Regions from separate parts of the Paenibacillus naphthalenovorans genome, predicted to be linked through region 2. Evidence: a T-box and tRNA genes for the amino acid it is inferred to sense, from the RefSeq annotation. Region 2 holds a T-box; the other holds one or more tRNA genes.
The links. A T-box is a leader RNA that pairs with one kind of tRNA and senses whether it is charged. The one in region 2 lies ahead of tyrS (tyrosine--tRNA ligase), so its partner is inferred to be a tRNA-Tyr.
Positions count from the first base shown of each region.

Region 1 (3,402 bases), 2.3 Mb from region 2:
GAAATACGAAAACGAAACGGTGGACGTCGTCATTGTGGGTGCCGGCGCGGCGGGAGGGGTTCTGGCCAAGGAGCTCAGTGAAGCCGGAATGCGAATCGTAGTGCTGGATGCAGGGCCGTTTCGCGACCCGCAGCACGACTTTGCCAGCGATGAGTTGGCCATGAAGCAGCTGGGCTGGCAGGATACGCGCATTGTAGATGGTGCAGACCCGCTCCAGATGGGGCACAACAATTCCGGCAAAGGGGTAGGCGGAGGCACGGTGCATTTTACCGGCGTCTTCTTGCGGTTTCACGAGACAGACTTCAAGTCTAGGACGCTTGACGGCGTAGGAGAAGACTGGCCGATCGGATACGCGGATCTGGCGCCCTACTACGATAAAGTGGAAAAAGAAATCGCCGTATCGGGTCCGAAGTATTTCCCTTGGGGATCATTCCACGGCCCCTATCCGTACCCGGAGCGTGATCCGATCAGCCCGAACGCCCAATTGTTCGCTAAAGGCTGCGAGAAGCTAGGCATTCGCTGGGTGGTCAGCCCGCTCGCCATCCTGTCAGCGCCCTTTGAGGGCCGACCGCCCTGCATTAACCGCGGCTTCTGCACGCAGGGCTGCATGCCGAACGCCAAATTCAGCACACTGATCGTGCACATTCCAAAAGCCATACGGGCCGGAGCGGAGGTTCTTCCCGACTGTATGGTCACACAGGTTAACGTCGGTAAAGACGGCAGGGCGACCGGCGTCACCTTCGTTCATAACGGCAAGACCTATGAACAGCGGGCTAAATTGGTCATTATCTCCGCGTATGTCGTGGAAACCCCGAGGCTTTTGTTAAACTCGGCCAATGCGCAGTTCCCCAACGGGCTTGCGAACAGCAGCGGATGGGTGGGCAAAGCGTTCATGACGCACAGCAGCAATGACGTCTACGCGCGGTTCGATCACGATGTGCGGCTGTACAAAGGAACGCCGGTACTTGCGACGACGCAGGATTTCTATCATCTAACCGGGGGTGTCACGCGCGGCTACACGCTGCACGCCCGCGGAGTCAGGCCGCTGAGCTTTGCCCAGGGCATCTCCAAGTCGGGCGGCAGCCGCCCGGTCTGGGGCACACGTCTGCGTGAAGCGGTGCTCGACTATAACGCCTATGCGCGCATTACCATGGTCGGCGAAGTGCTGCCCGACCCCGGCAACACCGTCACCCTGAGCGAATGCAAGGACTCGAACGGCATGCCGCTGGCCAAAGTCACCTTCAGCTACGGCGATAACGACAAGCGGCTTATTGATCATGCCGTAAGTACAATGAAAGACATTCTTAAAGCCGCCGGCGGAAGGCCGGAATTCGTCGTGCCCGATACCGCCCATCTGATGGGCGGCTGCCGCATGGGGTCGGACCCGGAGAGCTCCGTGGTCAACTCCTACGGTCAGACGCATGACATTCCAAATTTGTTCATCTGTGATGCCAGTATCTTTGTTACCTCGGGTGCCGGCAATCCGACGAATACGGTCATGGCGTTGGCTTCCCGTACAGCCGACTACATTAAAGAAAAAGCCAACCTCAGGGAATTATAGCCCGTTCTCATGCCTATTGCTTGAAAATGTAAGGGGGAAGCGAATCGTTTGAATCGTCAGCGAAGAGGGTCGTGAGTCGTTGCAGTAACTTTTACAAAATGCAAAAAAGAGACCTTCTAAAGGTCTCTCTACGGTTTCACCAAATGGTGAGCCATGTAGGACTCGAACCTACGACACCCTGATTAAAAGTCAGGTGCTCTACCAACTGAGCTAATGGCTCTTATGAACTGGTGGAGGCTGATGGATTCGAACCACCGAACTCGTCAGAGAACAGATTTACAGTCTGCTGCGTTTGGCCACTTCGCTAAGCCTCCGGATTAAAAGCCTATGGTGGCTCGGGACGGAATCGAACCGCCGACACGAGGATTTTCAGTCCTCTGCTCTACCGACTGAGCTACCGAGCCTTATGTACTATAGCTTGTCATCTATAGATCAGGTCTAATCTTTGTAAATCATGGCGGAGCCGACGGGATACTCTCGTTTCACTCGAGACTGCGATGCAGTGCTAACGAGGTTAAAGCTCCGACGAACCCTAATGGGTTCTCATCCCTTACAGGATGTATATCATGGCGGAGCCGACGGGATTCGAACCCGCGGTCTCCTGCGTGACAGGCAGGCATGTTAGGCCTCTACACCACGGCTCCGCATCAGGATACTGGTGCCGCCGAGAGGACTTGAACCCCCAACCTACTGATTACAAGTCAGTTGCTCTACCAATTGAGCTACAGCGGCATATGATGGTGGAGGCTGACGGGATCGAACCGCCGACCCTCTGCTTGTAAGGCAGATGCTCTCCCAGCTGAGCTAAGCCTCCATCATTCGATAAACGCATATCGAACCTTTATAAATCAATTAAAAAAATGGTAGCGGCAGAGGGGATCGAACCCCCGACCTTACGGGTATGAACCGTACGCTCTAGCCAGCTGAGCTACGCCGCCACAGTTAGCCAACGGAGAGAGAGGGATTCGAACCCTCGCACCACTTACGCAGTCTAACCCCTTAGCAGAGGGTCCCCTTGAGCCACTTGGGTATCTCTCCAAGCTTGAACAAAACTCAAGACTTGCGCCCTGAAAACTGGATCGAAACCAAGCCGCTGATCATCTTCATGTGTTTTTTGGATAAGCCCTCGACCGATTAGTATTCGTCAGCTCCACACGTTGCCGTGCTTCCACCCCGAACCTATCTACCTCGTCGTCTACAAGGGGTCTTACATACTGGGAAATCTCATCTTGAGGGGGGCTTCACGCTTAGATGCTTTCAGCGCTTATCCCTTCCGTACTTGGCTATCCAGCCGTGCCTCTGGCGAGACAACTGGTACACCAGCGGTACGTCCATCCCGGTCCTCTCGTACTAAGGACAGCTCCTCTCAAATTTCCTGCGCCCGCGACAGATAGGGACCGAACTGTCTCACGACGTTCTGAACCCAGCTCGCGTACCGCTTTAATGGGCGAACAGCCCAACCCTTGGGACCTACTTCAGCCCCAGGATGCGATGAGCCGACATCGAGGTGCCAAACCTCCCCGTCGATGTGGACTCTTGGGGGAGATAAGCCTGTTATCCCCAGGGTAGCTTTTATCCGTTGAGCGATGGCCCTTCCATTCGGTACCACCGGATCACTAAGCCCGACTTTCGTCCCTGCTCGACCTGTTTGTCTCGCAGTCAAGCTCCCTTTTGCCTTTGCACTCTGCGAATGATTTCCAACCATTCTGAGGGAACCTTGGGGCGCCTCCGTTACGCTTTAGGAGGCGACCGCCCCAGTCAAACTGCCCACCTGACACTGTCCCCATACCCGCTTAGGGCACCAGGTTAGAACTCCGATACGATCAGGGTGGTATCCCAAC
Region 1 is NZ_CP013652.1:4,083,551-4,086,952, forward strand. It holds gene IJ22_RS20020 (GMC family oxidoreductase) at 1-1,561, shown strand, start outside; tRNA gene IJ22_RS20025 (tRNA-Lys) at 1,706-1,781, opposite strand; tRNA gene IJ22_RS20030 (tRNA-Tyr) at 1,790-1,875, opposite strand; tRNA gene IJ22_RS20035 (tRNA-Phe) at 1,890-1,965, opposite strand; tRNA gene IJ22_RS20040 (tRNA-Asp) at 2,129-2,205, opposite strand; tRNA gene IJ22_RS20045 (tRNA-Thr) at 2,218-2,293, opposite strand; tRNA gene IJ22_RS20050 (tRNA-Val) at 2,300-2,375, opposite strand; tRNA gene IJ22_RS20055 (tRNA-Met) at 2,423-2,499, opposite strand; tRNA gene IJ22_RS20060 (tRNA-Ser) at 2,512-2,599, opposite strand; rRNA gene IJ22_RS20065 (23S ribosomal RNA) at 2,676-3,402, opposite strand, start outside.
Region 1: it has a tRNA-Tyr gene. The T-box ahead of tyrS (tyrosine--tRNA ligase) is inferred to sense a tRNA for this amino acid. The anticodon was not compared.

Region 2 (3,402 bases):
CGATCGGCTTCATCGTGGACCCCGGCTGGCGGTAAGCTTGAGTGGCGTGATTCAACTGCTCTTTAAAGAAATCCCTGCCTTCCATCATGCCAAGAATCGCACCTGTCCTGCTTTCTATCATGACCGCTCCGATTTGTTCCATTCCTTTGACTTTATCGTCCGGTGAGAAGTTTTTCGGATCCTGAGCGATGTCACGCATCGAGTCGTAAATTTCTTTATCGATCGTTGTGTAAATATGATATCCGCCGCGCTTGAGCTGCGCCTGAATCTCTTTGAGCTCTTCGTTATAGAGCTCCGGATTTTCTTTCTGGTCCAAATCCGGGTGTTCTGCTTTCAGCAGCACTTTCGCGGCTTCCTTCTCCACCTCGATCATCAAATAAGGATAGGTGGAGTAAGCTTTCTTCACCCGTTCAGCGAGCGAGCCTTTCAAATCGAACTGAAGTGCCTCCTGATACTGCTGATCGTTTATTTTTCCTTCCTCCAACATTCGGCGGAGCACCAGCTGCTGGCGCTGCACCGCGCGTTTGAAGGCGGCGCCGTCGAACACCCCGCTGCTGTTGAAGGTGGAATAATTGCTCGGCTGCTGGGGAAGGCCAGCCAGAAATGCCGCTTGGGCAACATTCAGCTGGTTTAAGTCTTCAATGTTGAAAATCCCTTTCGCAGCCGCTTTGATCCCATATAGATTGTAGCCGGAAGAACCGTTGCCGTATGGAATTTTGTTCAAATAAGCGAGCAGAATCTGGTCCTTGGACATAATGCGTTCCATTCGCATCGCAAGCAGTATTTCCTTGGCCTTCCGGCTGTCGGCTTTATCTAATGACAGGTAAACGCGTCTGGCCAGCTGCTGGGTAATGGTGCTGCCACCGGTTTGGACGTCTTCATTCAGCAGCTTTTGGATAACGGCGCGCATCGTCCCTTTAACGTCAACCCCGTTATGTTCATAAAAATGATTATCTTCAATGGCGAATACGGCATCAATCACCAGTTGAGGAATTTCGTTCAAATTGGCCAAACGGCGGTCTTCCTCCGTACGGATTTGACCAACGAGCGTATTATCGCGAAAATAGACGAATCCGGTTTGTGCATCGTCTTGCATCTGGGCGACCATGGCTTCCTTGCTGCGGACGGGATCGTCCTTGACTAAAGCGGATACGTATCCGAACGCGGCCCCTCCCCCGAGAAATCCGGCGATCATTCCAACGATAAACATCCATTTGAAAGTGAGCAGCGTGTATTTACCGATGGACTGCAGAACCTCTTTATAGTTTTGAGGCTTTTGTTCCTTTTCCATAACTACGGTTTCCTCCCGATTGGAAAACATTACTTAAACATTATAGCATATAGAGTCAAGCCGAACAGCGGCATTAGGCTCTCAGGATCACTGTTCATGATGTTTGGCTTATGCCGCAAGCACAAACGGGGCCGTTTGACACCGATAGCAAACGTATGGTATAACTAAGCTTAATTGCATCAGATCCAAATGCGTTGAAGGACATCAGTAGGATAAGGAGACAAGCTTTCAGAGAGCCGGTGGACGGTGGAAACCGGTACTTAACCTTATACCGAATTACAGTCCGGAGCAGCGGAAGGGAACGCCCGATGGCCGTATCATACGGTATCAGGCCGGTAGCTTCCGATCGGGCAACCCCCGTTATCCTGCTGAAGTGAAAGCCAAGACTGGCGTTTATCTGTTTAGCAGCGGAATTCGCACTACAGGTTTCGTCTGTCTCGCTTTAATTAGGGTGGTACCGCGAGCTAAACCTTCTCGTCCCTTGAGGATGAGAAGGTTTTTTTGTATTTTTGATACTTGGGAGGAATGAAGCAAATGACAAAATGGGAACAACTGACTGCGGAACAGCAGAACGAAGTGAACCGCCAATTGGAAACCATCCGGCGCGGTGTGGTCGAAATCGTTCCGGAGGACGAATTAAAGCAAAAAATCATCGACTCGGTTGCTACGGGAAAACCGCTTAAAGTAAAGCTTGGACTGGATCCGTCCGCGCCGGATATTCATGTTGGGCATACGGTTGTGCTGCATAAGCTGCGCCAATTTCAAGAGCTTGGTCATCAGGTGCAGCTCATTATCGGTGACTTTACGGGCCGCATCGGGGATCCGACCGGGAAATCGGAAACGCGGAAGCAGTTGACGGAAGATGACGTGAAGCGCAACGCTTTGACGTACCAGAAGCAAATCTACAAAATTCTCGATCCGCAAAAAACGCAGCTCTTTTATAATTCCGAATGGCTCGGGCCGCTTACGTTTGCTGATGTCGTTCAACTGTCCGCCAAGGTGACCGTGGCGCGGATGCTTGAGCGGGATGACTTCTCCAAGCGCTATGCCGGAGGTTTGCCGATTCATATTCATGAGTTCTTTTATCCGCTCATGCAGGGCTATGACTCGGTTGCTTTGAAAAGCGATATCGAGCTCGGAGGAACCGACCAGAAATTCAATCTGCTGATGGGCCGAACGCTTCAGAAGGAATATGGCTTACCCGCTCAAATTGCGATTATGAATCCGCTGCTTGAAGGCCTTGACGGGGTACAGAAAATGAGCAAAAGCCTCGGCAACTATATCGGTATCGATGAAGAGCCGAACGAAATATACGGAAAGGCGATGTCTGTACCGGATGAATTGATGCTCAAATATTACGAGCTGGCCACGGATATTTCGAACGAGGAGCTGCTGCAGCTGCGTGAGGGTATCGCACAGGGCACGATCCATCCTCGCGACGCCAAAATGCGTCTGGCTCACATGTTCGTCCGCATGTATCACGGAGAGCAGGCGGCAGACGATGCACAGCAGCATTTTGTAACCGTATTTCAGCAGCGGGCGCTGCCGGACGATATTGAAGAGGTAACGCTTCCGCCTGAAGCGCTCGAGGGCGGGAAAATCCGGATCGCCAAGCTGCTTGTGACGCTGGGATTGCAAAGCTCAAACAGCGAAGCAAGACGGAGCGTACAGCAGGGCGCAGTGAAGGTGAACGAACGGAAGATCATTGACCCGAACGAGGAGCTGACGCCCGAAGGCGGCGAAATCGTACAGGTTGGCAAGCGTAAATTCGCCAAAATCAAGCTTGGCTGAAACAACAAAAAACCTTGGTTCTTCCGAAGAAGAGCCAAGGTTTTTTCGTATCGTTAAGATTAACGGCTGTAAAACTCGACGATTTGCTTTTCATCGATCTCTTGAGCAAGCTCGGCACGCTCAGGCAGGCGGACATATTTGCCTTCCATTGCGTTTTCGTCGAACTCAAGGTAAGCCGGCAGGTAGTTGCGGTTAGCCAAAGCTTCTTTAACAACAGACAGGTTGCGGCTTCTTTCGCGAAGGCCGATCACATCGCCAGGCGTTACGAGGTAAGAGGCGATATCTACTTTTTTGCCGTTTACCGTGATGTGACCGTGAGC
Region 2 is NZ_CP013652.1:1,162,431-1,165,832, forward strand. It holds gene IJ22_RS05595 (transglycosylase domain-containing protein) at 1-1,291, opposite strand, end outside; T-box leader at 1,477-1,776, shown strand; gene tyrS (tyrosine--tRNA ligase) at 1,826-3,082, shown strand; gene rpsD (30S ribosomal protein S4) at 3,142-3,402, opposite strand, start outside.